Regions from separate parts of the Ciceribacter sp. L1K23 genome, predicted to be linked through region 1. Evidence: predicted binding sites of a transcription regulator. Region 1 holds the regulator's gene; each other region holds the start of a gene.

Region 1 (7,653 bases):
TGGAAGTCGGACGGGTTCTCCTCGACGACCACGACGCTCCTGATGCCGGAGACGCCGTTCTCATGGGTTGTCAGGCTGCCGCGATCGGCGGGCAGAGGATTGATCCGTTGGCAGTTGAACAGGAAGAAATCCGGCGCGCGCAGATCGGCGGCGAAGGTCAGCCGGAAGCTCGCGGTGGCGTCCCTCCCGTCCGGCATCCGCACCGGTCGCGAGAACTCGAGGATGGCACCCGCCGATAGCCCCGCCTCCCGGTAACGGGCGTCATCGGACGCCGCATCGTCGGACGTGATCGCAATTCCCGAAAGGCCCTCGCCGCAGCGGAAGCGGAAGGCCTGGTCGCGGGCGACGAACACATTGCCGGCCCTTGCCGCGGCTTCGCACTCCTCCCGGCTCGCGATGCCGAGCGGCTCCAGATAGGTGCCGTCAGCAAGGAAGACGCAGGCGTTTTCCGTTCCGAACGGATGTCGCGCATCGGCGGCGACGGTGAAGCCCAGAGCGGCGTGCCTTGCCCGCGCCGCCTCGATCGAGATGACGGGCAGTACCAGATGGTCGATCGTGCGTGCCGTCATGTCCTGTCTCCTTCCCATTCCCGTCCGCTCATCCCGATCTGACAGAGCGAGCCTTCATATCGCACCCGCCCTACCGCGTTTCGAGCCGCGCGGAAAGCTTTGTCACCTCATCCATCAGCAGGTCGATCTGCTTTCGCGCATCGCGCAGTTCGACCAGCACCTCGATATCGATCTTGTCGTGCAGCGCCAGCACCTCGATCTCCGCCTTCAGATTGACCTCGTAGTCGCGTGCCGCCATGTAACGGTCACGCTCGGCCTGGCGGTTCTGGCTCATCATGATGATCGGTGCTTGGATCGCGGCCAGCATCGAGAGCAAGAGGTTGAGGAAGATGAACGGATAGGGGTCCGGCGCGTCCTTCGTCAGGAAAATCGTGTTCGCCAGCGCCCAGATCACCAGAAATGCGATGAAGGCGAAGATGAAGCTCCAGGAGCCGCCGACCCTGGCAATACCGTCCGCGAGCCTTTGGCCCAGCGTCGCCGTCGCGAGAAAATCCTCATGGGCATCGGCGGACACGATCCGGCGCTCCCGTGCCTTCTTCAAAACACGCCGTTCGACGGCGCTCAACTGCTCCGCCGTCTTGCCCAGCAGCTTCTGACCGATCTCGACCATCCGATGTCCTTCCTTGCGCGGGATGATGCCGCCTCATCAGAAAGCCGTTCCGGAGGCAGTCAACAATGGTATTTCATCACTGTTCACGGAAATTTAGGCACTTGCGGAACACATATGGAACATATAGTGTCCGTTCTGTATTTGTTTCACCGGGATTCGCCGATGCTGACGCGCAAACAACAGGAACTTCTGCTCTTCATTCACGAGCGAATGAAGGAGTCCGGCGTGCCGCCGTCCTTCGACGAGATGAAGGATGCGCTGGATCTTGCTTCCAAGTCGGGCATTCACCGTCTGATCACGGCGCTCGAGGAGCGCGGCTTCATCCGCCGTCTGCCCAACCGGGCCCGGGCGCTGGAGGTCATCAAGCTTCCGGAAGCCTATTCGCCGCCGCAGGCCCGTCGGGGCTTCGAGCCGGCGGTGATCGAGGGCAGCCTCGGCAAGAAGCCGGCGGTCCCGGCCGCGCCCGCCAAGGAGCCGGTCGCCGACAACGGCAACTCGATCTCGGTACCGGTCATGGGCCGCATCGCAGCCGGCGTGCCGATCTCGGCGATCCAGAACAACACGCACGATATCTCGGTGCCTGCCGATATGATCGGCGGCGGCGAGCACTATGCGCTGGAGGTCAAGGGCGATTCGATGATCGAGGCCGGCATTCTCGACGGCGATACGGTCATCATCCGCAACGGCACGACCGCCAATCCCGGCGACATCATCGTGGCGCTGGTCGATGACGAGGAAGCGACGCTCAAGCGCTTCCGCCGCCGCGGCGCCTCGATTGCACTCGAAGCGGCCAATCCGGCCTACGAGACACGCATCTTCCCGCCTGACAGGGTCAAGATCCAGGGCAGGCTCGTCGGCCTCATTCGCCGCTACCACTGATCCTCGCGATCACCTCGTCGACCGGCGTCGTGACGTAATCGTCGCCACGCCAGTCGTATCGTCTGTGCATGTTCCAGGGACGCGGCGATCCGGAGATGGCCGAACGGATCCGAAGTCCCTTTTCACCCTCGGGCCAGAGTTCCAGCGATCCGGTGAGGCGCAGGTCATCGGCGGAAATCAGTCGCGCGCCCGAGCGACAGGTGCGGAACGGCAGGCGCCTCGGTGTTACCACGAGATCGGCGCGGTCGCAGGCAAGGCCGACGAGAGATGTTTCCTCCACAGTTGCGACAACAAGCTGCGGCGTCAATCGCGTCAGGCAGAAGATCCGGCCGAGGCAGATGAACCGGTCCGCGGGAATGTCGGCGGCGATGCTGTCCATGGCCGCGCGCGTCCGGTCGATCAGGTCCTGCGGTACCGCGCCACCGGCCGCCCTCGCCTCCCGAAAAGCATCTGCCAGCGCCGCTGCGTCCTGTTTCGACGGCTTCAGATGCGTATGCCGCTGGAGCGCCTCCTGCCATTGCGAAAAGACGAAGTCGGGCGGACGAGCACGGTTGGTGGCGATGCCGCCCTCGCCCGTCAGCCCGACCAGCCCGCCATCCTCGGAGACCAGAAGGGCGCCGGCCGGCGGACGCGGGAGGACGACCACGGCGGCAAGCGTCGCGAGAATGATCACCGAGCCGGCGTGACGCAGCCAGGTCCGCATCAGGGTCAGAACGACGAAGCCGGCGGTGAAGCATGGCAGGAACCACGCCGGCAGCCGCTCGATGCCGCCATCGCCACCCCAGGAGGCCACCTCCCTGGCGAGCGCTATGGTGATCTCCAGACCGAAGCCCAAGAGTTTCAAGGGGATGTAGTCGAGCCCGAAAGGCATCAGGATCATCGCAATCAGCGCCATCGGCATCACGAGGAAGGAGACCACAGGCATGGCGGCGAGATTGGCCGGCAGGCTGTAGACGCCGAGCCTGTGGAAATGATCGACCGCGAAGGCCGCCGTCGACAGGCCGCCGATGATCGAGCTTAAAAGAATGCCGCCGAACAGCGCTGCGAGATAACGAAGCGGCGCTGGCAGCAGGCCTTCGGGAAGAAAGCCGTCATCGCGGCGGCGGTTTCGCCACGCCGCATACCCGGCGATCAGCGCCGCGGTTGCGGCAAACGACATCTGGAAGCTTGGCCCGACCACCTCGGACGGCTCGATCACGACGATGACGAGTGCCGCGACGGCGAGATTGCGAAGGCTGATCGCCGGACGGTCGATCAGGACGGCGACCAGCATCACCGCCATCATCACATAGGCGCGCACCGCCGAGACCTGACCTCCGGAAATCAACAGATAGGCGGTGGCCGCCAGCAGGGCGCCGAACGCCGCAACCTTCTTCACAGGGATCGCATGGGCAAGGCCGAGCGAGAGGCTGAGCAGCAGGCGCATTCCGACGAAGAACAGTCCTGCGGCAAGCGCCATATGCAGTCCCGAAATCGAAATGACGTGGGCGAGACCGGAAATCCTGAGCGCCTCGACCGTCGCCTCCGACATGCCGCGCCGTTCCCCGGTGATGATCGCCGCCGCGAATGCGCCCGCATCGCCACTGATCACCGACCGGATACGGTCGGTCGCCGTCGTTCGAACCGCCTGCAGCAGGCGGCCCGCCGTCACGGCGAAACTCTCGTCGTCGGCGCTGGCAGCCAGAGCGTCATCTACATCGGTCGGCCTCTGCGGTGCACCGAGCACGTAGCCCACGGCACCGACACCCCTGAAATAGGCCTGGAAGGCAAAGTCATTGCCGCCCGGCAGCGCGGGGCCCGAGGGCGGAGAGAGACGGACGCGCCCGGTGATCGCTTCGCCGACGGCGAAAGGGTCATGGGTAGCGCGCGTCACCAGCGTGACCATCACAGGGGGACGCTTGAGCTTCGGTTCGCTGGTTTCGGTGACGGTCACCAGATAGCGCCAGTCGCCGGCCGGACCCACTTCCCGCGCCTCGACCCTGCCGGAGAGAAAGGTAGTGACCGGCGTGTCGAGCAGCACGGTGGACGCACGCCGTGTCTGCCATTCCGCCAGCAGCATGCCGCAGAGGAGAAGGAAGACCACGATCGGTGCGACAGCGGCGTTCCCGCGGCGGAGAGCGGCCGCGAAGAAAACGCTGGCGACGCCGGCCGTCACCCACGCTGGCGGCGGTGTCGCGACCGAAAACCAGATCGCCGCGCCGGCGCCGAGCAGGACCGGCACGAACAGGAAAAGGTGCCTGTGGGCGGCTTCCATCTCCCAGGCGCGGGCCACATCCTCCCGGTCCGGGGCACGAAGCCGGAGCCGCTCGGCAGCTTTCAAGGAAGGCGGCGCGGAAGGCCAGGCATCGGCCGCGACCGTCGCCTCCCCGCGTTCCTTTCGCCCGGTTGTCCCGTCCACCTCAAACGCCCTCGCGAGCCGCCGCCGGAGATGTGCGCTCACGGCCGCTCGACCTACGGTAGCAGCTTGAAAGGTTTGCGAAAAGCGGCAAGGAGGCGTGCAGCAGACGCATTGCGCCCGTGCATTTCGCGATGCACAATTTGCCCTAAGGCTAACTTGGCATTCATCTTCGTATCATATAGCTACAGTCAAACGCTTAACTGGTGGGCCCGTCCCGGACGGCGTCCCCTGACACTGTCGGAGGAAAAGCATGACGGAAAAAAGCGCTGAACTGAAACTGGACGGCAAGTCGGTCCCGTTCACTGTCAAGGCGGGCACGATCGGCCCCGACGTCATCGATATCGGCGCGCTCTACAAGCACACGGGCGCCTTTACCTACGATCCGGGCTTCACCTCCACGGCCTCGTGCGAATCCAAGATCACCTATATCGATGGCGACGAGGGCGTGCTGCTGCACCGCGGCTATCCGATCGAACAGCTCGCCGACAAGGGCGATTTCCTCGAAGTCTGCTACCTGCTGCTCTATGGCGAGCTGCCGACGGCTGCGCAGAAGAAGGACTTCGACTACCGCGTCACGCACCACACCATGGTGCACGAACAGATGAGCCGCTTCTTTACCGGCTATCGCCGCGACGCCCATCCGATGGCCGTCATGGTCGGCACGGTCGGGGCGCTGTCGGCGTTCTACCACGACTCGACCGACATCACCGATCCGCATCAGCGCATGGTCGCGTCGCTGCGGATGATCGCGAAAATGCCGACGATCGCCGCAATGGCCTACAAGTACCACATCGGCCAGCCCTTCGTTTACCCCAAGAACGATCTCGACTACGCCGCCAACTTCCTGCGCATGTGCTTTGCCGTTCCTTGCGAGGAATACCAGGTGAACCCGGTTCTGGCCCGCGCCATGGACCGCATCTTCATCCTGCATGCCGACCACGAGCAGAACGCCTCGACGTCGACCGTCCGTCTCGCCGGGTCGTCGGGCGCCAATCCGTTTGCCTGCATCGCGGCCGGCATCGCCTGCCTCTGGGGTCCGGCTCACGGCGGCGCCAATGAAGCGGCGCTCAACATGCTGCAGGAAATCGGCACGGTCGACCGCATTCCGGAATATATCGCCCGCGCCAAGGACAAGAACGATCCGTTCCGCCTGATGGGCTTCGGCCACCGGGTCTACAAGAACTACGATCCGCGCGCCAAGATCATGCAGAAGACCATGTACGAGGTGCTGGAAGCCACCGGCCACGCCGACGACCCGCTGATGCAGGTTGCGCTGGAGCTCGAAAAGATCGCGCTCAACGACAGCTACTTCATCGAGAAGAAGCTCTATCCTAACGTCGACTTCTACTCGGGTATCACGCTGCGTGCACTCGGCTTCCCGACCACGATGTTCACCGTTCTCTTCGCGCTCGCCCGCACCGTCGGCTGGATCGCCCAGTGGAACGAGATGATCGAGGACCCGCAGCAGCGCATCGGCCGTCCGCGTCAGCTCTACACGGGTTCGCCGAAGCGCGACTACCTGCCTGTCTCCAAGCGCTGAGGCCGATACGACTGAACCACCTGCAAAACCCGGCCTTCGTGCCGGGTTTTCTCATTGACGGCGGACCGAACCGCGCTCCCCGTCTGCGAGCGCCAGCCGCTTTGGCCGCGCCTGCGCCGCAGCATCGCGCCACCGTGTCGGCAACCGTTGGCCTTTTCCCCAAACATGCCTTCATTTCCCGGAAAGTTTGCTTTAAGGAACGTCCACTGCTTCGGTCGTTTTCGAGGCAAAGACAAGAGGTTTGCGTCCCGATGCTCGATTCACTCAGAAACGCCGCCCGTACCTGGGTCGCCAAGTTGCTCCTGCTCCTGCTCGTCGTCTCGTTCGGCATCTGGGGCGTGTCGAGCTCGATCATCGCCGATACCTCGAATTCCGTCATCACCGTCGGCAACCAGTCTGTGTCCGCGTCGGAATTCCGGCTGGCCTACCAGCGCCGGCTCGCCGAACTCAGCCGCCAGTTCGGCACGCAGCTGACAACGGAACAGGCCCGCGCGCTCGGCGTCGTCAACCAGGTTTACGCGCAGCTGTCGGCCGGCGCGGCGCTCGACGAACTGGCGGACGAGATGAATCTCGGCCTTTCGGAAGATCGTCTGGCGCAGCTGATCGCTGACGATCCGGCCTTCACCGGCGCCGGCGGCCAGTTCGACCGGCAGGTGTTTACCGCACGTCTGCGCAATGCCGGCCTGCAGGAAGATGACTACATCCTGGAGCGTTCCAACGTCGCGATCCGCAGCCAGATCGTTGAGGCGACGGCCGATGGGTTCAAGGCGCCCCAGGTTCTCGTCGAGGCGCTGCGCGCCTATCGCAACGAGACACGTGACGTCGACTATCTTCTTCTGACCAAGGCCAATCTCGACCCGGTCGCCCCGCCCGCGGACGATGTGCTCGCCACCTGGTTCGACACGGTCAAGGCCCGCTACAATGCACCGGAATATCGCCGCTTCGCTTATGTGAAGCTCGAACCCTCCGATATCGCCGAACCCGCCGCAATCACCGACGAACAGATCCGCGAGGATTACGAGCGCCGGAAGGCGAGCTACGAGATCCCTGGTACGCGCACGATCGAGCAGCTGACGTTCGAGAACCGCGACATGGCGAACGCCGCGGCCGAGGAGCTTTCGCGTGGCACCTCGTTCGACCAGTTGGTGGCCGATCAGGGCCGCACGGCGACGGATGTGCTTCTTGGAGACTTTACTCGCGCGTCGATTCCCGATCCCGCTCTTGCGGACGCAGCCTTCGCGGTCGCCGAAAACGGCGGAACGACGCCCGTCATCGACGGCGCTTTCGGACCGGTGATCCTGCGCATCAGCAATATCAAGCCCGATACCACCCGCACCTTTGACGAGGTGAAGGAGGAGATCCGTAACGAGTTGGCGCAGGCCGCCGCCGTCGAGGACATTCTCACTGTCCATGACCGCTTTGAGGACATCCGGGGATCGGGCGCGACGCTAGCGGATGCGGCCAAGGAACTGAACCTGCAACTTGTTGAGGTTCCACTCGTCGACAACACCGGCCGCGACACCTCGGAACAGGATGTCGATCTGCCGGGCGGCGCCGAGCTGCTGACGGACGTCTTCCAAACGGATGTCGGCGTCGAGGCCCTGCCGCTGAACATCGGCCGTGACGGCTATCTCTGGTTCGAGGTTGCCGACATCGT
Region 2 (7,653 bases), 360 kb from region 1:
GATCAGCTTCAGCCCGGCGCTCGCATTGAGCGCGGTGACCCGGTTGCGGCCGTTGCGCTTGGAGATGTAGAGCCCCCGGTCGGCGATGCCGAGCAGAAAATTGATATCCGCGTAGCTGGCGACATCGGCGCTGAGACCGATGCTGACCGTCATCCGCAGCTCCTGGGCTCCAAGGATGACCGGCGCCCGCTCCACCGCCTCGCGCAGCCGCTCGCACGTCGCCCGCGCTTCCTCCAGCTCGCAATCCGGCAGGTAAAGCGCGAACTCCTCGCCGCCAATCCGGCCGAACACGGCGTCCTGAGGCACTTGCGCGACGAGAAGCCGGCTGAACGCCATCAGCGCTTCATCGCCGCCCGCATGGCCATAGGTATCGTTGATCCGCTTGAAATGATCGAGATCGAGCAGTGCGAGCGCGCCTTGCGCCTTCGACTGCTCACGAAGCCGATCGACCGCCTTGATGAACGCCCTGCGGTTGAAGATGCCGGTCAGTGAGTCGATCTCCGCCTCTCGCCTGTAGCGGAATTCCAGCCGCTCGCGAGTCATCACGAAGATCGAGAAGCCGCCCATCAGCGCCAGCGCAAACAGGCTGAACATGAAGATGCCGTTGGTCAGCGAAGCGATGCTCTCCGGCGGTTGCACCAGCGTCACGATGAGCCGCAAAGCATAGACCGCCGCATGCAGGCCGAAAAACACCGAGAGCCAGGTCCGCGCCGGCAGCGGTTCTTTGGCCCGACCCCGCCAGCCGGCGCCGGCGACCAGAACCGATGTCACGACCATGAGCACCGAAGCGCCGAGGATACGGGCTCCGAGATCGTTCTGAAACGTGGGCAAGCCGAAATAGAGGCCGAGCCAGATTGCTGGCGGCACGGTGGCCCAGAGCGGATTGACCGGCCGGTCGTCGAAGGCCCGAATGCCGACCCAGTAGAGAGGCATGGCGTAGGTCGTCAGAGCGTTGCCGATGCCGGCGACCAGCCATTCGGGCGCAAGCCCGCGCAGGGACAACAGGAAAACACCGGTAGCCGACGTAAAATAGGCCAATGCCCAGAAGAACAGGGCGGCGTTGGACCGCTCACGAAGCCAGTTGGCGGTCACGAAGACACAGATGATCGCCAGCCCGGTGGACAGGCACAACATTAGGGTCGACACATTCAGCAATTCGGACACGCACTACTTCCCGCTCACTGATGCCGAGACGTAGCAGCGAAGTCTTAAATAATGACGTAAGCGGATCGCTAGAAATCTGTCGTGCCGAAAATAGTTCGGCACGACATCGGTTTTCCGGGAAAATGGTCAGCCGCCGATTGCAGCGGCGACGGCATCCACGGCCGCCTGGGCATTGGCGCCGTCCGGACCGCCGGCCTGCGCCATGTCGGGACGGCCACCGCCACCCTTGCCACCAAGCGCGGCCGAGGCCACGCGGACCAGATCCACCGCGCTGAAGCGACTGGTCAGGTCTTCGGTGACCGCGACGACGGCGCTTGCCTTGCCATCTTCCGAAACCCCGATCAGCGCGACGATACCCGAACCGAGCCCGGCCTTGCCGTCGTCGGCGAGGCCCTTCAGGTCCTTCGGCTCGACGCCCGACAGCACCTTGCCGACGAACTTGACGCCGGCGATCTCGGTCGCTTCGACGGCACCACCACCCTGGCCGCCGCCCATCGCGAGCTTGCGCTTGGCATCGGCCAGTTCGCGCTCCAGCTTCTTGCGTTCTTCGATCAGCGCCTCGACACGGCCGACAAGATCGGCCGGCTGCACCTTCAGCGAAGCCGACAGCGTCTTCACCCGCTCGTCCTGCTCGGAAAGATAGGCGCGTGCAGCCTCGCCCGTCAGCGCTTCGATACGGCGCACGCCGGCGCCGACTGCGCTGTCCGACAGGATGCGCACGAGGCCGATATCGCCGGTCGCCGAAACGTGCGTCCCGCCGCAGAGCTCGATCGAATACGCCTTGCCGGCCTTTTCGCCGCGCAGCGCCGTGCCCATGGCGACGACACGAACCTCGTCGCCATACTTCTCGCCGAACAACGCCATCGCGCCCTCGGCAATGGCGTCGTCGACGCTCATCAGCCGCGTCGTCACAGGCGCGTTCTGCAGCACGATTTCGTTCGCCATCTCTTCGACGATCTTCAGCTCCTCGGCGCTGATCGGCTTCGGATGCGAGACGTCGAAGCGCAGCCGTTCCGGCGCCACCAGCGAACCCTTCTGGGCGACGTGGGTGCCGAGCACCTCGCGCAGCGCCTCGTGGATCAGGTGCGTCGCCGAATGGTTGGACCTGAGGCGACCACGACGGGCGTGGTCGACATCGAGCGTAGCCGCGACACCGACGGCGACCTTGCCGTCGCGCACGGTGCCGATGTGAACGAACAGGCCCTCGCCCTTCTTCTGCGTGTCGGTGACATCGATGACGAAACCGTCGCCGGTAATGACGCCGGCATCGCCCATCTGTCCGCCCGACTCGCCGTAGAACGGCGTCTGGTTGACGACGATCTGCACTGCCTCGCCGGCCGATGCCTGGTCGACGGACGTGCCGTCGCGCACGATGGCCTGGATTTCCCCTTCGGCGGTTTCGGAGCTGTAGCCGAGGAATTCGGTGGCGCCGAGCTTTTCCTTGAGCTCGAACCAGATTGTCTCGGTCGCCTTGTCGCCGGAGCCGGCCCAATGCGCCCGTGCCTCGGCCTTCTGCCGCTGCATCGCGTCGTTGAAGCCGGTGATGTCGACGCCGATGCCCCGGGCGCGCAGCGCGTCCTGCGTGAGGTCCATCGGGAAGCCGTAGGTGTCGTAGAGTTTGAAGACAGTCTCGCCGTCGAGCGTATCGCCCTTGGACAGGTTGCTGGTCGCATCCGACAGCAGCGACAGGCCGCGCTCCAGCGTCTTGCGGAACCGGCTTTCCTCGAGCTTCAGCGTCTCTGTGATCAGAGCCTCGGCGCGGACCAGTTCCGGATAGGCCCGGCCCATCTGCTGCACCAGCGCCGGCACCATCTTGTAGATCAGCGGCTCGCGCGCACCGAGCAGTTCTGCATGGCGCATGGCGCGACGCATGATGCGGCGAAGCACGTAGCCGCGGCCCTCGTTCGACGGCAGCACGCCATCGGCGATCAGGAAGGCGGACGAACGCAGATGGTCGGCGATGACCCGGTGGCTGGCGCGGCGCTCGCCTTCGGCGGCAACGCCCGTCAGGTCGACCGAGGCCTCGATCAGCGCCCTAAAGAGATCGATGTCGTAGTTGTCATGCTTGCCCTGCAGAAGAGCTGCGACGCGCTCCAGGCCCATGCCGGTATCGATCGACGGACGCGGCAGGTCGATCCGCTCCTCCTTCGTCACCTGCTCGTACTGCATGAAGACGAGGTTCCAGATTTCGATGAACCGGTCGCCATCCTCTTCCGGCGACCCCGGAGGACCGCCCCAGATATGGTCGCCGTGGTCATAGAAGATTTCCGAGCACGGTCCGCACGGGCCGGTATCGCCCATCGCCCAGAAATTGTCGCTGGTAGCGATGCGGATGATCTTGTCGTCGGAGAGCCCGGCGATCTTCTTCCAGAGATCGAAGGCCTCGTCGTCGGTGTGGTAGACCGTCACGCAGAGACGCTTCCGGTCGATGCCGAATTCCTTGGTGATCAGGTTCCAGGCAAGCTCGATCGCACGTTCCTTGAAATAGTCGCCGAACGAGAAATTGCCGAGCATTTCGAAGAAGGTATGGTGGCGCGCGGTGTAGCCGACATTGTCGAGGTCGTTGTGCTTGCCGCCGGCGCGCACGCATTTCTGCGCCGTCGCCGCCGTCGAATACGGACGCTGCTCAAGCCCGGTGAACACGTTCTTGAACTGCACCATGCCGGCGTTCGTGAACATCAGGGTCGGATCGTTGCGCGGCACCAGCGGGCTGGAGGAAACGACCTCGTGACCATTCGTCTTGAAGTAGTCGAGAAAAGTCGACCGGATGTCGTTTACACCGCTCATGTCACGCCCTTCATTCGGGCCGGAAGCCCGGCCAATTCGCAAAATCAATGGCTTTTATCGCCCGGCATGGCCCCTGTCCAGCGGCGTATCCGCATGCGCAAATGAAAACCGGCCGCGTCCCGAAGGAAACACGGCCGGTGGAATTTCGACAGACTGGCGAGAGCCTTACATGTCGTCGGCACCGTCGCCGTCATTGGCGTCGGGACCACCGTTCTGCAGGAAGCGCTCGGCGATCAGGCCGGCGTTCTGGCGCAGCGCCATCTCGATCTCGTCGGCCACGGCGGGATTGTCGCGCAGGAACAGCTTGGCGTTCTCCCGGCCTTGGCCGAGGCGCTGGCTGTTATAGGAGAACCAGGCGCCCGATTTTTCGACGATTCCGGCCTTGACGCCGAGATCGACCAGTTCGCCGGTCTTCGAAACACCTTCGCCATACATGATGTCGAATTCGACCTGCTTGAAGGGCGGTGCCATCTTGTTCTTGACGACTTTCACCCGGGTCTGGTTGCCGACCACTTCCTCGCGATCCTTGACCTGGCCGATACGACGGATGTCGAGGCGAACCGAGGCGTAGAACTTGAGCGCATTGCCGCCGGTCGTGGTCTCGGGAGAACCGAACATCACGCCGATCTTCATGCGGATCTGGTTGATGAAGATCACCATGGTCTTCGACTTGGAGATCGAGGCCGTCAACTTGCGCAGCGCCTGGCTCATCAGGCGGGCCTGCATGCCCGGCAGGCTGTCGCCCATCTCGCCCTCGATTTCGGCCCGTGGCGTCAACGCCGCGACCGAGTCGACGACGAGAACGTCGATCGCGCCGGAGCGCACCAGCGTATCGGTGATCTCGAGCGCCTGCTCGCCGGTATCGGGCTGCGAGATCAGCAGGTTCTGCAAATCGACGCCGAGCTTGCGGGCATAGACCGGGTCGAGCGCGTGTTCGGCGTCGACGAAGGCGCAGATGCCGCCCTTCTTCTGGGCTTCCGCGATCGTCTGCAGCGCCAGCGTCGTTTTGCCCGAGCTTTCCGGACCGTAGATTTCGATGATGCGCCCCTTCGGCAGGCCGCCGATACCGAGCGCGATGTCGAGGCTGAGCGACCCCGTGGAAACGGTCTCGACCTCGACCACGCTCTCGTTGGCGCCGAGCTTCATGATCGAGCCCTTGCCGAACGAGCGCTCGATCTGCGACAGCGCCGCTTCCAATGCCTTGCTTTTATCCACTGCTTTATCCTCTACGAGCCGCAAAGAATTCTGTGCCATTTGATCCACCTTTAGGTTATTGAAGCCGCATAGGCAATAAAGCAGCCGATATGGGTTATGTACACTTTTTGTTCTCTTTTTGCAAGAGCCACACAACCACCTGTTATCATTGAGATAACGGGAGAGAGTTCGATTTTCGTTCCGCAGTCTCTCCCGGATGACAGACGATATGCGCCTTCCGAGGCCCGACACCCGTCGCGGACCCTGCTCGATTCGGCTCGCCGGTGTCTATTGGAGGGCGTGTCGTGAACGGTCCCTTGGTCGTTTTCGGCGGGGCGCATATCGATCGCCGCGGACGCATCGAGGCCGATACGGTGATGGGTGCGAGCAATCCAGGTCACTTCATGTCGGAGGCCGGTGGCGGCGCTTTCAACGCCGCCCGCGCGCTCGCGCGGCTCGGCCATAGCGTCCGTCTCGTGGCGCCGCGCGGCGGCGACGCGGCCGGCGAAATCGTCACCCATGCCGCCGCCGAGGCTGGCATCGACGACCGGCCCTTCGTTTTCCTCGATCGCGAAACGCCGAGCTACACCGCGATCCTCGACCGCGACGGCGGCCTCGTTATCGCCCTTGCCGATATGGAACTCTACCGCCTCTTCTCCCCCCGCCGGCTGCGCACATTGTCGGTACGTGCCGCGCTTGCGGATGCCGGCGCGATCCTCTGCGACGCCAACCTGCCGGCCGAGACGCTGGAGGCATTGGCAGCGACCGGTCGCCAGCGTGGCCTGCCGGTCGGCGCGATCGCCATCTCCCCGGCCAAGGTGGTGCGGTTCCGCGCCGCGCTGCCCCATCTCGACTGGCTGTGCATGAACGTGGCAGAAGCACGAGCGATTTCCGGCGCCGATGCTGCCTCCCCCGCCGACTGGGCGACAATCCTTCGCGGTCTCGGTCTTGCCGGCGGCCTCGTCACCAACGGCATGCATCCCGTCGTCGCCTTCGACCGCGAGGGCATTGCCATTCTGACACCCCCGCGCCTCGATAGGGTCGCCGATGTCACCGGCGCCGGTGACGCGACGGCCGCCGGCTTCCTGTCGGCCAGGCTCGCCGGAATACCGCTCGGCGAGGCGCTGCGCCGCGGTGTCGCGGCGGCGCTGGTGACGCTGAAGACTGCGAGCGCGACGGCGACAAACCTTTCGCCCGACCAGCTGAATGCGAATCTGCCCCTTGTTCCGGCGGCGCAAATGTTGTCATGACAACGCGAACACTTGATCGGACGGCCCCATGACGAAGCATAACCTCCCGCAACTCCCCCTCGCCTATTCCAAGGAAGTCTCCGACGCCAAGGCGCGCGGCGCGCCGATCGTCGCGCTGGAATCGACGATCATCACCCATGGCATGCCCTATCCGGGCAATCTCGCAATGGCGAGAAGCGTCGAGGACATCATCCGCCACGCTGGCGCCGTTCCCGCCACCATCGCGGTGATCGACGGCACACTGCACATCGGGCTTGATGCCGACCAGATCGAAAAGCTCGCCCAGGCCACCAATGTCATGAAGGTCTCGCGCGCCGATCTCGCCTTCGCCATCGCCGAGCGGCGCACCGGCGCCACCACCGTGGCCGCAACGATGATCGCCGCCGCCCGCGCCGGCATTTCCGTCTTCGCCACCGGCGGCATCGGTGGCGTCCACAGGGGGGCCGAGGAAAGCTTCGACATCTCCGCCGACCTCGAGGAACTGGCCCGCACCGGCGTTCTCGTCGTCTGCGCCGGCGCCAAGGCGATCCTCGATATTCCGAAGACGCTCGAAGTGCTGGAAACCCGCGGCGTCCCGGTCGTGACCTTCGGCAGCGAGGACTTCCCGGCCTTCTGGTCCCGCGTGTCAGGACTGAAAAGCCCGCTGACGCTGTCCAGCCCGGAAGCGATCGCCAACTTCCAGCGCACCCGCGAGAGCCTCGGCATCGACGGCGGCATGCTGATCGCCAATCCCGTGCCGGAGGAGTTCGAAATCCCGCGCGAGGAGATGGAAATCTATATCGGCAGGGCACTCGCCAGCGCCGAGCGCGAGGAGATCGCCGGAAAGGCCGTCACGCCGTTCCTGCTCGACAACATCTTCCATCTGACCGCCGGCCGCAGCTTGAAGACCAATATCGCGCTCGTCGAAAACAATGCCCGTCTCGCCGCCGAAATCGCGGTGGCGCTCGGCTGACACGCTGGATGACAACGCACGGCTTCGTCAGGAAATGAAGCCGCGCCTCAAAGCCTCGGTGACGGCATGCTCCAGCGTGTCGACGCCGAGCTTGGAGCAGACGGACGATACCAGATAGTTCACCGTCCGGGCCGAAAAGCCCATCTTCTGCGCGATAGCCGACGAGTCGAGACCCGATGCGGCAAGCGTCAGGCATTCCATGTCGAGTGCCGAAACACCGGCCGGCCAGCCGCCGCCGCGCTTCTCCAGCGTGTAGACCCGGTGGAGCAGTTGGAACGAGAGGAGGCTAAAATCGTCGAGTTCCGA
Region 3 (7,653 bases), 1.6 Mb from region 1:
GATGCGCCACTTCGCTACGTAACCGTTGCGTTTCATGCGACGTCTGACCGACCATATCGGCGTTCTGCTGCGTCAATTCGTCGATGTTGCGCGTGGCTAGATTGACGTCGTTCAGCGCCTGGGCCTGATCGCGGGCCGATGTCGCGATGTCCGACACGATCGTATTGATCGCCGTGATGCGTTCGATGATATCGGTGAGAGCCGAGCCAGTGTTGCTGACAAGATCGACACCGACGTTCACCTGGTCGCTGGACTGGGTGATGAGCGCCTTGATCTCCTTGGCCGCATCGGCGCTGCGCTGGGCCAGCGAGCGAACTTCCTGCGCGACGACAGCAAAGCCCTTGCCGGCGTCGCCAGCTCGGGCCGCCTCGACGCCGGCATTCAATGCCAGAAGGTTGGTCTGGAAGGCGATTTCATCGATAACGCCAATAATCTTGGAGATTTCGCTGGCGGACCGCTCGATCCCGGCCATCGCCTCGATGGCCTTGTCAACAACGGCGCCCGAACTGCGCGCCTGATCCTGAGCATCCTTGACCACAGCGGAGGCGCGCTGGGCATTGGAGGCCGTCTGGCTGACACTCACTGACAGCTGCTGCAGGGCGGTTGAGCTCTCCTGAAGTCCTGCGGCCTGACGGTTTGTCCGATCGGCGAGATTCCCCGATGTGCCCGCGATGTTCTCCGTGCCGTCGAGTATTTCCTCGGATGCCCGACGAATTGCGGCAAAGGATTCGTTCAGCCGTTCGACGGTCTGGTTGTAGTCGACCGCCATCTGGCGGAAATTTTCGGGCAGATCGGTGGTCATCTTCGATTCGAAATCGCCGCGCGCCAGAGCCTCCAGACCCTTGCGAAGGTGATCCATCGCCACCTTCTGGTCCGCCTCGTATCGCTGGCGGTCCTGTTCCAATTGCTGGCGCTGCTGCTCCAGCGCCTCGAGATAGACCGATATGGAGTAGTCCATATCGAGCATGGATGCCTTGACCAGCGCGCCGAGTTTCCGGCTCAGCGCTTCGGCGTGCCTGCGGCCGAAGCGAAACGGCCAGTGCTTGTGCAGAACCCGGTCGATCAGCCCGACCAGCAGCATCGAATAGCCGCCAATGTACCAGCGGGGTTCCAAACCCGTGCGGGCATGCGCCCGACCTATGGATGTGACGCCATCGACATAGGCACGATCGAATCTGCCACTCGCAACCTTACCCCAGTGTCCAACCTGCGCATTCTTCGCCGCCGCCATGTGGCTGCCGTCGCGGAAGAATCGGGCGAGTCGCGGATGCGCGCCTACCTTGGCGTAGAAGGCATCGAGCACCGGGCCGAGCTCTGTATCGAGCGTCGGTCGCAATTCCGTCAGGGTCTCGCAACTCTTCTCGTCCAGATCAAGAAACGCCAGGCGCTCCGATAGCGCTTGATCCTGCAGGTCATTCATCGCTTCAATCTCTCAAGAGTTATGCGGCCGCCATGCCGAGCCCTCAAGATGCTGAACGACCGGTAAATAACATATAAAGAACCCTATGAAATTTATGGCTTGGGGATAATCGGGGCGACAGGTCGCCGGATTGCCATGCCAGCAGCCTCCGTTCTTGTTTTGATCTGTTGTCTGAGCGCGAATCTGATAGGGTGCCGGCATGAACACGCAGCAACTCTTCCTCGACCTTCCGATCCTCAGGATCGGCGATCTCATTCTTACGGCCGGACACCTTCTGCTGGCGGCCGCAATTCTAGTCACTCTGACGATCGCGACTATATTGTTCGTGCTGCGCGGTGCTGCGAGGTCTAGAGCGCTCGCCGCTGAGGAGGCGCTACGCAGGGAAGCGGCGGCGGAGGCGCGGATGGCTGAGCTTCTGAAGATCCAGTCGGAGATGCAGGGACGCATCTCTGCCATGACCGAGGTTTTCAGCAGCCGGCAATCCGAGTTCAACCAGCGCCTTGACGGCATGGCCGGGCGGATCGGCGCGACGATCACAGAACAGACAAAATCGACCCACGAAAATCTGCGCCACCTGCAAGAGCGACTGGCGGTCATCGACGCAGCACAGAACAATATCCAGTCGCTGGCCAAGGACGTCGTCGGCCTTCAGGCGATTCTCTCCAACAAGCAGACCCGCGGCGCCTTCGGGCAGTCGCGCATGGAAACGATTGTCGCGGACGGCCTGCCCATGGGCGCCTATGCTTTCCAGACGACGCTCTCGAACGGATCGCGTCCGGACTGCACCATCCGAATGCCGAACAACTCGCCGCCGCTGGTGGTGGACGCCAAGTTTCCCCTGGAGGCATGGAATGCCATCCGCGATGCGCAATCGTCGGACGAAAAGAAAACGGCCAGCCAGCAATTCCGCCGGGATATCGAGGTTCATATCAGGGACATCTCCGAAAAGTATTTGATCGCCGGGGAGACGCAGGAGATGGCGTTCCTTTTCGTGCCGTCGGAATCGATCTTCGCCGAGATCCACGAGAACTTTGAAGGGGTCGTACAGAAGGCGCACAAGCAACGCGTCGTCATCGTCTCTCCTTCCCTGCTCATGCTGTCGATCCAGGTCATCCAGGCGGTTTTGAAAGACCAGCGGATGCGTGAGCAGGCGCACCTCATACAGGGCGAGGTGATCCACCTGATGGAGGACCTGGCAAGGCTGGACGACCGGACGCGCAAGCTTCAGAGTCATTTCCTGGCCGCCCAGAAGGACGTCGACATGATCCTGACCTCGGCCGACAAGCTCAACAGGCGTGGTGCGAAAATCGAGGCGCTGGAGTTCGAGTCGGCGGGTGGCAAGACCTCTGGTGGTGACGGGGGTGGCGCGCCACCAAGCGTCGAAAGCCGGACCGGAATGCTGAAGCTCAGAGTGGTTGACGACGAGTGATCCTTGTCGAATAACTCCTGCCGACAACTAAAGGCGCGCGCATGATCACTGTTTTCGGCTCCATCAACATGGATCTCATCGCAACCAGCGAAAGATTGCCCCAACCGGGCGAAACGGTTGCCGGCAAGACTTTTTCGACGGCGGCAGGCGGCAAGGGTGCGAACCAGGCGCTGGCTGCCACGCGCGCTGGCGCGAAGGTCAGGATGGCGGGTGCTGTCGGACGAGACGGATTTGCCGATGACGCGCTGGCGCTGCTTGCAGAGGCCGGTACAGACCTGTCCCTAGTAAAGAAGGTGGATAAGCCTACAGGCACGGCACTCATCTTGGTCAGTGCTGATGGCGAGAACATGATCGTCGTCGTTCCGGGTGCCAATGGCGATGTGAATGGCGATGATGCGGAGAAGGCGATCGGGAAGCTTGGTCATGACGATATCCTGATGTTGCAGCTGGAGGTGCCGACGGAGGCCATCGACAAGGCCCTTCGTCTCGCGCGCGACAAGGGTATCAAGACGATCCTCAATATCGCACCGCTGACACCGGACGCGGCGAGGCTGGCACGGCTTGCTGATATCGTCGTCGCCAATGAAACGGAGTTCGAGCGACTGGCTGCACGAAGCGGGATGAGCGCCGAGGAACGCCGACATGAACTTTTGCGCGTCCATCGGGAAACCCGCCAAATCGTGGTGGTGACGCTCGGAGCTGACGGCGTCATCGCGGCGAAGGACGGTGATCTCGTTGCGGTACCCGGCCTTGAGATCGTGCCCGTCGATACCGTGGGGGCGGGCGACACGTTTTGCGGCTATCTCGCCGCTGCCGTCGATCAGGGACTGGAATTCAAGACCGCTCTGCGTCGGGCCGCCGTCGCGGGTTCCCTGGCCTGCCTGAAACCCGGCGCACAGCCGGCCATCCCCACCTCGGACGACGTCGCCGCGCGCCTTTAGATCCCCTTTGCGCCATCGCATGTCGCACTGCAGAAAAACCAGCGAATGCAGCGCTTTTGGATGCCTGCCGTTCAAAGACTTTTAAGGACTGCTGCATAGCCTCGCGGCGGGTTCATCCCTCGCATGTCTTCCGTTCGGCTCCATGAAGGGGCGTTCAACACACCGCATCCGAATTTCCGGAACCGCGGCGCCGTCGCTCGAGGCAAACCGATGCTTTTCAAGAACATGTCAATTGCAACCAAGCTTCTCGTCGTCACCGGGCTCGCGATCGCGCTGGTTCTGGTGTTTTCTAACCTCGTGTTGATTTCCCAAACACGCGATCGTGTCGAGGTCCTGACGATGGACCAGGCTCGGATCGAAGCGAAAGCGATCGCTAATGAAGTCGCGGCCGACGTCGGCGCGATGGCGAGCGCCGCGCGCTCCATGGCCGGTGTCATCGGTCGCGGACACGAAGGGCAGTCCTTCGACCGGAAGGGCGCAGTTAATATCCTCAAGGCCAATGTCGAGCAAAATCCGTTCGCTTTTGGCAGTTGGTTCTGCGAGGCTGAGAAGGCCTTTGATGGCAAGATGGAGGAACTGGCGGGCCAGACCGATCTCGGCACCAACGACAAGGGCGTCTTCACCCCTTACTGGTCGAAGACACAGGCCGGCGGCATTCAGTTCTCGACATTCAACAATGATTATGCTGCCGAGTGGTACAAGCTGGCGGCGGATTCCGGGAAAGGCGCCATCACCGCGCCGTACCTGGCCGAGGGTACGGAAGTTCCAACGACGATGAGCTCGATCGCCTATCCGGTGATGTCCGCCGGCAAGATGATCGGCGTCGCGGGCGTTGACATCTCGCTTCTGTCCCTGTCCAACAAGCTGAAGGCGATCAAGCCGTTCGGCAATGGTCGCGTGCTGCTGGTCGCACAAGGCGGTCAGTGGCTGGTGGCGCCTAATGACGACCTTCTGATGAAGCCCTATGAGGAGGCGGGCGCGTCTGTGCTGACGGCCGCGCTTTCCGGCGGTCAGAGTGAACTTTTGGCCGACTTGGAAGGAGCCGACGGAGCAAGCTTCGACCGGCTTATCTATCCGTTCGCGGTGCCGGGCGTGAACACCACCTGGGCCGTCATCGTCGACGTGCCGAAGAGCGCGATCAGCGGACCGGTCAATGCGCAGACCCAGTTGATGGTCGTCGGCGGATTGATCGTCCTGCTGGCGGTCGTTGCCGCACTCTGGGCTGCCGTGCGGAGTTTCGTGCAGCGGCCACTGCACGGCCTCATTAGTTCGGTCAACACACTCAGCAATGGTCGCTATGAAGAGCCGGTTGCAAGCCAGGATCGCGCTGACGAAATTGGCCTCGTCGCGAAGTCGCTCGAAGGCTTCCGCCACCGGCTTGCCGACGCCCGTGTTCTGGAAGGCGAGACGCTTCGCCAACGGGAGGCCGCCGAAAAGCAGCGGCATCAAACCGAAGCAGAGCGCGAGGCATCCGCCGCGCAGCAGCAACATATCGTCTCCGTGCTCGGCAGCGGCCTCGCGGCTTTGTCCGAAGGACAGCTTACCTATCGGATCACCGAGGAGTTCCCAGCCGAATATGCAAAGCTGCGTTCCGACTTCAATGCGACGGTCGCGAGCCTTGAGGAAACCCTGAAGGCTGTCAGCGTAGCGGTAAACAGCATCAACAGCGGCACCGGGGAGATCAGCCGTGGCGCCAACGATCTCTCGAAGCGGACAGAACAGCAGGCGGCAAGCCTCGAGGAGACGGCGGCGGCGCTCAACGAACTTACCGAGCAGGTCAATTCGAGCGCCGACAATGCCGACACCGCGGCAAAGACCGTCAACCTCGCCTGCCGCGACGCGGAGGCCTCCGGAGAGGTTGTAAGCCGCGCCGTGGCCGCCATGAATGGTATTGCGCAATCATCCCAGGAAATTTCGCGGATCATCAGCGTTATCGACGAGATCGCGTTCCAGACCAACCTCCTGGCGCTGAACGCCGGCGTTGAAGCAGCCCGCGCCGGTGAAGCCGGCAAGGGTTTTGCCGTCGTCGCACAGGAAGTACGTGAGCTCGCCCAGCGCTCCGCTCAGGCGGCGAAGGAAATCAAGACGCTGATCAACACCTCCGGTTCTCAGGTCTCCGAAGGAGTGGAACTCGTCGGCCAGGCCGGCAACACGCTGCAGAAGATCGCCGAACAGGTCATGCAGATCAACGGCCTGGTGCTACAGATTTCGGCATCCGCGAGCGAGCAGGCCGTGGGGCTCAAGGAAATTAATTCGGCGGTCAACCAGATGGATCAGGTGACGCAGCAGAATACGGCGATGGTGGAGGAAACGTCCGCCGCGAGCCAGATGCTGAATGCCGAGGCGGAGAACCTGAAGTCGCTGATCACGCGGTTCCGCGTCAGCGATGCATCCATGACCGCTGGGCTGCAGACAATGGCGACAACACTGCGGTCGGCGGCGGACCGTTCTGTCCCTGTCCGCACGGCCTCCCGCCCGGTCGTACGGCCGGCAGTGGCGAACGCCAAAGTCGCCGAGGACTGGGAAGAGTTCTGAGAAGCTACCAGGTTGACCAAGGACCGAAGGGTCGCCGACAATCGGCGACCCTTCTCTTTTGGTCAGATGCGGGAAAACCGGTCGGTCAACAGAGCGAAGAATCCGTCCGAATCGACATTGCGCATGACACGGGCATTGGCCGGGCGTCCGGATACACGCCACCAGTCGACAACCGTCATGCCCATGGTCAACTCCGACCCGGTCTCGATCTCAACATTGCAGTCACGGCCGGAGAAAAGCTCGGGCTGAAGCAGATAGGCGATAACGGTCGGATCGTGCAGAGGGCCGCCGTCTGAGCCGTATTTTTCCTCGTCGAAACGCTCGAAGAACTCCAGCCATTCCACCATCACCTTCGCCGGACGAGTGCCGATGGCGGCGATGCGGGACACACGCGCCTTGGTCGTCATCAATTGATGCGTGACGTCGAGCGGCATCACGACCAGCGGCACTCCCGAGCGGAAAACGATCTCCGCCGCATGGGGATCGACATAGATGTTGAACTCTGCGGCTGGCGTAATGTTACCGCCCTCGAAATAGCCACCGCCCATCATGACGATCTCCCGGATGCGCGGCGCGACATCAGGCGCGCGCTCAAGAACATTGCCGATATTCGACAGCGGGCCGAGTGTGCAGAGCGTTACCGTTCCAGCCGGCTCCTTGCGCAGGGTCTCGATGATGAAGTCCACCGCGTGCTCGGACTGCACCGCCATGGTCGGTTCAGGCAATTCGGCTCCGTCGAGGCCCGTCTTGCCGTGAACGTGCTCGGCCGTCACCAGATCGCGGCGCATCGGCCTGTCAACACCTTCATATACCTTGACATCGGTCCGGCCGCACAGTTCGCAGACCACCCGGGCGTTGCGGCTCGTCAGCCGGAGCGGCACATTGCCCGCGACGACTGTGATGCCGAGGATTTCCAGTTCGCCCGGGCTCGCGAAGGCGAGCATGATCGCGGCGGCGTCATCCTGTCCTGGATCGGTATCGATGATGATCTTTCTGGGTGACGTCATGGGTGCGTTTCCTGGCTCGCAAAAGTGGCCTGAAAATCACCGGGAGCGACATTTGTCAAGTTTGGCCTACACTTGCAGCAGAGGCGGACGCCGCCCATATAGCGACTGAACGATCAGCCCCTCGCGCGACACCAGAGGCATTCATGGCAGGATCACGAGATCAATCGGCACCGCGGCGGGTCCTCGCCTTTGGTCGTCTGGTGATCGAAGCCCGGCGGGGTGACGGTTACCCTCCCTATGATATAGAGCGCCTGCCGGACGGTGCAGGCGTGCGACTGCGGCTGACGATAGCCGTCGCGGGCTTCGATGCTTCGGAACTCG
Region 4 (7,653 bases), 1.2 Mb from region 1:
GCATGAACCTCGGCCTGGCATTCCAGCTCGTGGATGACGTGCTCGATTACGGTGGCAAGGCGGCCGATCTCGGCAAGAACGTCGGCGACGATTTCCGCGAGGGCAAGATCACCTTGCCGGTGATTCTTGCCTATCGACGCGGCACGCAGGAGGAGCGGCAATTCTGGCGCGATGCCATCGAGGGTGGCCAGTCGGACGACGAGCAGCTCGAGAAGGCGCTCGGCCTGATCAACAAATACGGTAGCCTCGGCGACACGATCGCCCGCGCGGTGCACTATGGCACGATCGCACGCGACGCGCTCGCGCCGTTGCCGGAAGGTCCATGGAAGAAAGCGCTGCTGGAAGTGATCGACTTCTGTATCGAACGCGTGAACTGAGGCGAAAACCGGCGCTGCCTTGCGACCCCGCTTCAAAAAAGCCATGGTGTTCGGGAATCGTTTCGCGCATCCCGGATCGCTTTTGTTGCCGGCAACAGCCGGCGTCGCTCGTTGAAAGGCTCTGTTCATGCGGCAAAATCTTGCCACCCGTCTGTTCTCCAGCGTCGCGTTCGCCGCACTGATATCCCTCGCCGGACTGTCGGCAACAGCCGCCCCGACACCCGCCGTTGAGGAGAAGACGGAGACGGCATTCAATCCCGCCGAAGTGGATACCTTCGCAGGCGCTTTCCTGGCGGCGCGAACCGCCGATGCGGACAGGGACTATGAGAATGCGGTCGCGCTTTACAAGAAAGCTCTCGAATCAGAGCCGGGCAATGTGGAGATTCGCGAACGGCTGATGCTGGCGCTCTTCATGCATGGCGACTTCGACGCCGCAATCCGCTATGCCAACGACCTGAAGAACGATGCTTCGGTCGAACGGGTGACGACGGTAGCACGAAGCCTCCACGCCATCCGGAACCGTGAATACAACACGGCCGAGAAAATCCTCTCCTACAAGGGTCCGAACGATCTAGACCGGCTGATCAACTCGCTCTTGAGCGGATGGGCTCGCCTCGGTGCAGGCAAGGGGAAAGAAGCCGTCGCCCAGATGGCTGCGCTGGATGGCCCACCCTGGTATGCCATCTTCAAGAACTACAACGCGGGTGTAGCGGCAGCGATGCTTGGGGATGCGGATACCGCGCGCAAGCATCTGACGAGTGCTGTAACCGACCGTGAAGGTGCCGCAACGGCAACCGATCTCTTCGTACGCGCCGTGATTGCCCTGGCAACCGTCGAGGCCAATCAGGGCAACAAGCAGAAGGCGCTCGATGCTGTCTCGGCCGGAGACGCGCTGCTCAACGACTACGCTCCCTTCAAGGCGCTTCGTGACCGTATCAATGCTGGCAAGAAACTCGATCCAGTCGTGACGAACGCCTCGGAGGGTGCTTCCGGTGTTCTGTTCTCGATCGCCGGTGCCCTCAACCGCCCCGGAGCGGAAGACACCGTGATGCTTTATCTGCAGTTTGCCCGGGCTCTCGATCAAAAGTCGGCGGACACGCTGATCATGCTCGGTGGCATTGCCGAGGAAGCGGATAAAACGGACGCCGCGATCGCTTACTACAGTTCTGTACCGGAAGACTCACCGATGCGGCGGCTTTCGGAAATGCAGCTGGGTCTCGCGCTCGCGCAGACAGGCAAGACCGATGAAGCAACGCAGCACCTGCAGTCGCTGATCGATGCAGATCCATCCGATTTCCGCAGTTATCTCGCGCTTGGCAGCGTGTTTTCCGACGCAAAGAACTACGAGGCTATGGCGGAAACCTATGACAAGGCCGCGGCGATGATCGGGCCGACCCCGACACGGGGGCATTGGCCGATCTTTTTCCAAAGAGGCATCGCGTATGAGCGCCTGAAGAAGTGGCCGCAGGCGGAACCCAATTTCCGCAAGGCGCTCGAATTGAACCCCGACCAGCCGCAGGTGCTCAATTATCTTGGCTATTCCTGGGTCGACATGAACGATAACCTGGAAGAAGGCCTCGACATGATCCGCAAAGCGGTGGAGCTGAAGCCGGACGACGGGTACATCGTCGACTCGCTTGGATGGGCCTATTATCGCCTTGGGCGTTTCGAAGAGGCTGTTTCCGAGCTTGAACGGGCGGTTGAGCTCAGAGCCGGCGATTCAACGATCAACGACCATCTGGGCGACGCCTATTGGCGTGTGGGACGAACGCTGGAAGCCGTCTACCAGTGGAAGCGGGCGCTGGCGTCATCTCCCGAAGCGGCAGAAATCCCGAAGATCGAAGCCAAGATCGCCAACGGCCTGCCGCCTCTCGACAAGGCTGGCGAAACAGCGGAAAAGCCGGTGGAGACGCCGGCCGCGACGACCGAGGTCGACAAGAAGTCTTGATCTCATGCACCTCAGTGAACAGGGCGCAATCCGCGAAACCGCGTCCGCAAAGGTGAATCTTGCGCTCCATGTGACCGGCAGGCGTGCGGATGGTTATCACCTGCTGGACAGCATCGTCACGTTCGCGGAGGACGGCGACGAACTGGTCTTTCAGGAAAGCGACGAGGATGGCCTCAGACTGGAAGGCCGCTTTGGGGGGGTGCTATCTCTGCAAGGCGCGGGGCATCGCGACAATCTGGTGGTCAAAGCGCGCGATATGCTACGTGCCACGCTTGATGACACCGGTCAGCCATACACGCCGGTGATGATCGCGCTTGAAAAGATGCTTCCGGTTGCTTCCGGCATCGGCGGCGGGTCAGCGGATGCCGCGGCCACGCTGCGCGGACTGATGCGTCTCTGGAACGCCAGACTGGACGATGCCACCCTGACTGGCATCGCCTTGCGGCTGGGCGCGGACGTTCCAATGTGTCTTGCCTCGGTTCCACTGCGGGCACGTGGCATCGGAGAGACGCTGGAGCCCGTCGCCATGCCATCCTTCCCTATGGTTCTCGTCAATCCGCTGAAAGCGGTTTCGACACCAGAGGTATTCCGAGGGCTGGATCGGCGGGACAATTTGCCGATTGGAGAGCTTCCGAACGGTCAAGAGGGCGGGCGCTGGATATCCGCGCTCTCGACCCTGAGAAACGACCTGGAAACGCCCGCGGTAGCACTTGTCCAAGAAATCGCGGAGGCGAGAGACCTTCTTCGGCAAAGTGAGGCGCAACTGGTGCGGATGTCCGGCTCGGGAGCAACCTGCTTCGGTCTTTACGGCGACGACGCGGCGGCACTCAAGGCCGCCCTTGCCCTTTCCGCTTTCAAACCGGACTGGTATGTGCTGCTGACGCGCACTATTGCAGGGACCAGACCATGACGCGCATTGATGACACCCGGCCTTTTCTGCCGATCGGAATCGCTGTCCTGACCGTCTCGGACACGCGTACGCTGTCCGATGACAAATCCGGTGACACACTGGCAGCAAGAATCACGGACGCGGGTCACCGTCTTGTCGACCGGGCCATCGTTCCCGACGACAAGGAGCGGATTGCAGCGCGCGTCCATGCCTGGACACTTTCCGACGAGATCGACGTGGTGATCACCACGGGCGGAACCGGATTTACAGGCAGAGACGTGACGCCCGAGGCGGTGGAGCCCCTGTTCGAAAAACGCATGGATGGCTTTTCGGAAGTCTTCCACCGAATTTCCTACGACAAGATCGGAACATCGACGATACAGTCTCGTGCGACAGGCGGCGTTGCAAACGCCACCTTCATCTTCGTTCTGCCTGGATCTCCGGGCGCCTGCAAGGATGCCTGGGACGGTATCCTGAAATGGCAACTCGACTATCGCCACCTGCCCTGCAACTTCGTGGAGATCATGCCGCGTCTCGACGAACACCTGCGGCGGCGGGGATGATGTAGAAGCTTCTCGTTGGCGGACCTTTTCTGGCAGTCGGCGAGGGTGTGACGCGCGACACCTAGCGCGGGCAAAAAAACGATAGAACGTGATCCAGAGCAAAGGGAGACACGTTCATGGGACAGACTTTTCGCGGCACCTCGGGCGCAGACCGTTTCGTACAGGGCAATACTTCCAGCACGATCGAGTTCCGGCTCTTTACCCTCGGCGGTAACGATACGATCATCATCAACAGAAGCGACGATTTGGGCGGTGGCAATTTCGTCGATGCGGGGTCTGGAAACGACCGCGTGACCAATGCGAAGGAAGCCGGCAACGACATCCGTCTCGGTTCCGGCAATGACACCTATGTCGGGACCGGCTTCGGCTCCTTTGGCAGCGATATCGGCGACGTGGTCCGCGGCGGTGACGGCAACGACTTTATCGCCGTCAGCACGTTCAAGAGCCGCTATTTCGGCGACGCCGGAAACGACAAGTTCGCCTCCGAAGGGTGGCAGAACGTCTTCAACGGCGGCTCCGGGCGCGACCGTATTACCTATGAACCGCGGGACGATTCCTCCACTCTGGGTGGCTCCGGCGTCACGATCGATCTTGCCACGGGACTGGCGCAGACCGGCAACAACCGCTTCGAGACCCTGATCAGCATCGAGGATGCAGCCGGAACCAATGCGAACGACGCAATCAACGGCACGAACGGGGCCAACAAGCTTGAGGGTCTGAATGGCAACGATCTGCTGCTCGGTCTCGGCGGCAATGACCAACTCTTTGGCGGTCGCGGCAACGACGAGCTTCATGGTGGCAGCGGCAATGACGTGCTTGTCGGCGGGCTCGGACGAGACGTTCTTACCGGTGGTTCAGGCGCCGACCGCTTCGACTTCAACGCACGAAACGAATCGGCGACCAGCACCACGAACCGGGACATCATTACCGACTTCAGCCGCGCGCAGGGCGACAGGATCGATCTTTCGGGTATCGACGCCAACACAACGCGCAGCGGCAATCAGGCTTTCAACTTTATCGGCAACGACGCCTTCTCAGCCGCAGGCCAACTGCGCTTTGCCAATGGGTTTGTCAGTGGCGATACGAACGGTGATGGCGTGGCGGACTTTCAGATCGACATGAACGGCCTGGCCAGCATCTCGCGCGGCGACTTCATCCTCTGAGCGCCTGCTGCAAGCCGGCACGGGTTTGACGTGCAACGCGTGCCGGCACGAGTTCCGCTGACAGCGAGCGCATCCGCAACCCGCGCGGCAGTTCGCAAAGTTTTGTCCCGCTTTTGACAAGGTCCATGGCCTGTCGTTTTGACAGAAGAAGTCCGTCCTCAAGGGGAGAGGCTTTTCGTCCAAGGCGACGCAGCAGCGGAAGGCGATGATTGCGTGAAGGAGAAAACTGCGCAGGCGCCGTGTTCAGCGCTATGTACTCGCAGATCTCGTCTATCCAGCTACCGGCTGGACGAGCACCGGGCTCCACCACCAAAAGCCATTCGCCACGCGCGGCGCGCACAACCTCTTGCATGTCCCATTGCTCATAAAAGCGGCAGCCGGCCGCCTCCGCAACACGAGAAGAACCGTCCGTGGAGCCGTGATCCAAAATCACGACATCGCTGACCAAACCCTCGACAGCTCCGGCCACCAAGCCCGCAAGCGTTTGCGCAAGCTCAGGTTCATGATCGCGGCATTCCATAATCACTGTCAGCATTGCCCATTGTTATCGCATTGCACAAAGAATTGCCACACCGAGATTTTCAATTTTGTTCTTGCATTGTTCTCCTTTCCGCATTAGGAATAAAGTCACTGACACGGGACTGACATCCCGCGGGAGATTTAACGATGAGCGAACTGACTTCGATGGCGCAGGCTGCCTTCCAGCCTGCGAATACGGCGGATATTGCCGATGCACTGGTCAACGCTTCCGGCTTGCGGGTCGACTTGTCGCGACGTCGCGGGCGGGCGGCGGGTCTCAACCCTGCTGGACGTTTTGAACCTACCGAGCGGGTGGCAGTTGATGACGGCTGGCAGAGCTTCGAGGACATGCCGGCCCTGCGCACCGAAGTGCAGGTGGAGCGCCCAAAGACCGTTATCACGCGGAACGAATCGCCGGATATTCCCTTTGATCGCTCGATCAATCCCTACCGGGGTTGCGAACATGGCTGCATATACTGCTTTGCACGACCAACACACAGCTACATGGGCTTGTCGGCGGGTCTCGATTTCGAAACGAAACTGTTTGCCAAGCCGGATGCCGCAAAGCTTCTGGAGCGTGAACTTTCAAAGCCTGGCTACAAGCCGCGGACAATCGCAATCGGCACCAATACCGATCCCTACCAGCCGGTCGAACGGGAATGGCGAATCATGCGGCAAATCCTGGAAGTGCTGGACCGCGCCAATCATCCGGTTGCGATCGTGACGAAATCCGCGCTGGTGATGCGCGATATCGATATCCTCTCCTCCATGGCGGCACGCGGTCTCGCCAAGGTTGGGATTTCGGTGACGACACTGGACCGCAAGCTGGCACGGACGATGGAGCCACGCGCGTCAACACCGACGCGCCGGCTTGAGGCTGTGAAGGCGCTTTCGGAAGCGGGCATCCCGACTGCCATCATGGTCGCTCCTGTTATCCCGGCGCTCAACGATCACGAGATCGAGCGCATTCTGGATTCGGGCAAGGCCGCCGGCGCAAGCGAGGCAAGCTATGTGCTGCTTCGCCTGCCGCTTGAGGTTAGCCCTCTGTTTCGCGACTGGCTGCTGCAGAACTATCCGGATCGCTACCGCCACGTCATGTCGCTCGTTCGGTCGATGCGGGACGGAAAGGACTACGATGCGGAGTTCGGCAAGCGCATGAAGGGAGCCGGTCCCTATGCCTGGCAGATCAGCCGCAGGTTCGAGATGGCGACCAAGCGCCTCGGCCTCATTCGTCGTGGCATTCAGATGCGCGATGATCTCTTCGTGCCGCCCACTGGCAGTGGCGTGCAACTGTCACTGCTTTAGAGCGCGGCGGAAGACGCCGCGTCGCATGTTCATTCCCTTACCGGCGCGCCCATCCCCGCCCAGCGCCGGTCGAGCCCCTGGACGCCGCCTCGGCGGATGGTCAGTTCCCTGGCACCGCCGAACCGGGGGCTTGCAGGTGGTCGGGCGGCGTGCAACTTCTGCCGCATGAAGTTTCGCACGCCGCCCGATTCTCCGCCTTTATTCGAGAGCCTTCCAAAGGGACCGGATTTCTCGACGGAAATGCGTTTGCACAGAAGGGGCATATGGCCGGTCGCGGGCACCGATGAAGCGGGTCGCGGCCCGCTTGCGGGTCCGGTCGTGGCCGCAGCCGTCATCCTCGATCCCGACGATATCCCGGACGGGCTGGACGATTCGAAGAAGCTGACGGCAGCGCGACGGGACGAATTGTTCGATGAAATCCTTCTGCGCGCCACTGTGAGCATCGCCTCCTCCAGCGCCGAACTCATCGACAGGATCGACATCCGCAAGGCGAGCCTGGACGCCATGCGACGTGCAGTGGCTGGCCTACCCGTGCCGCCTGCGCATGTTCTGGCAGACGGCCGGGACATACCGCCAGGCCTCCCTTGCGGCGCCGACGCCCTTGTTCAGGGAGATGGCCGCTCCTATTCCATCGCTGCGGCATCGATCGTCGCAAAGGTATCGCGCGACAGGATGATGGCCAGAGCAAGTCGCGTATTCCCGGCCTACGGTTTCGAAACCCATGCCGGATATGCGACCGTCACGCATCGTGACGCGATCGTCGTCCACGGCGCCTGCGTCCTGCATCGCATGAGCTTCCGGCCGTTGCGCAAGGACTAGAGTCCCGCGCGTCAGGGACAGGTCGTCACCTGGTTTGAACATGTCCCACTCGCCCAGCCCCGGTGCCGCC

What was found. The regulator LexA, encoded in region 1, represses DNA repair genes until DNA is damaged. The targets are predictions, from matches to a motif close to TGTTCNNNNTGTGTTCNG.
Region 2: a site for LexA is predicted at 5,332-5,349, ahead of recA (recombinase RecA). Genes of this name have one in related genera too.
Region 3: a site for LexA is predicted at 1,570-1,587, ahead of rmuC (DNA recombination protein RmuC). Genes of this name have one in related genera too.
Region 4: a site for LexA is predicted at 5,529-5,546, ahead of J5J10_RS13945 (glycosyl transferase). Genes of this name have one in related genera too.

The regions. Positions count from the first base shown of each region.
Region 1 is NZ_JAGRRC010000001.1:1,730,981-1,738,633, forward strand. Features, by position in the region: gene J5J10_RS08100 (VOC family protein) at 1-569, opposite strand, end outside; gene J5J10_RS08105 (DUF1003 domain-containing protein) at 640-1,179, opposite strand; gene lexA (transcriptional repressor LexA) at 1,342-2,058, shown strand; gene J5J10_RS08115 (ComEC/Rec2 family competence protein) at 2,039-4,498, opposite strand; gene gltA (citrate synthase) at 4,707-5,996, shown strand; gene J5J10_RS08125 (peptidylprolyl isomerase) at 6,248-7,653, shown strand, end outside.
Region 2 is NZ_JAGRRC010000001.1:1,365,991-1,373,643, reverse strand. Features, by position in the region: gene J5J10_RS06300 (GGDEF domain-containing protein) at 1-1,164, opposite strand, end outside; gene alaS (alanine--tRNA ligase) at 1,291-3,951, opposite strand; gene recA (recombinase RecA) at 4,117-5,205, opposite strand; gene J5J10_RS06285 (carbohydrate kinase family protein) at 5,451-6,395, shown strand; gene J5J10_RS06280 (pseudouridine-5'-phosphate glycosidase) at 6,424-7,347, shown strand; gene J5J10_RS06275 (autoinducer binding domain-containing protein) at 7,375-7,653, opposite strand, start outside.
Region 3 is NZ_JAGRRC010000001.1:3,284,997-3,292,649, forward strand. Features, by position in the region: gene J5J10_RS15870 (globin-coupled sensor protein) at 1-1,420, opposite strand, end outside; gene rmuC (DNA recombination protein RmuC) at 1,620-2,849, shown strand; gene J5J10_RS15880 (ribokinase) at 2,891-3,790, shown strand; gene J5J10_RS15885 (methyl-accepting chemotaxis protein) at 4,001-6,325, shown strand; gene J5J10_RS15890 (nucleoside hydrolase) at 6,388-7,332, opposite strand; gene J5J10_RS22520 (hypothetical protein) at 7,485-7,653, opposite strand, start outside.
Region 4 is NZ_JAGRRC010000001.1:2,882,144-2,889,796, forward strand. Features, by position in the region: gene J5J10_RS13920 (polyprenyl synthetase family protein) at 1-377, shown strand, start outside; gene J5J10_RS13925 (tetratricopeptide repeat protein) at 505-2,325, shown strand; gene J5J10_RS13930 (4-(cytidine 5'-diphospho)-2-C-methyl-D-erythritol kinase) at 2,330-3,235, shown strand; gene moaB (molybdenum cofactor biosynthesis protein B) at 3,232-3,777, shown strand; gene J5J10_RS13940 (calcium-binding protein) at 3,894-4,940, shown strand; gene J5J10_RS13945 (glycosyl transferase) at 4,930-5,475, opposite strand; gene J5J10_RS13950 (PA0069 family radical SAM protein) at 5,607-6,764, shown strand; gene J5J10_RS13955 (ribonuclease HII) at 6,930-7,583, shown strand; gene J5J10_RS13960 (SH3 domain-containing protein) at 7,595-7,653, opposite strand, start outside.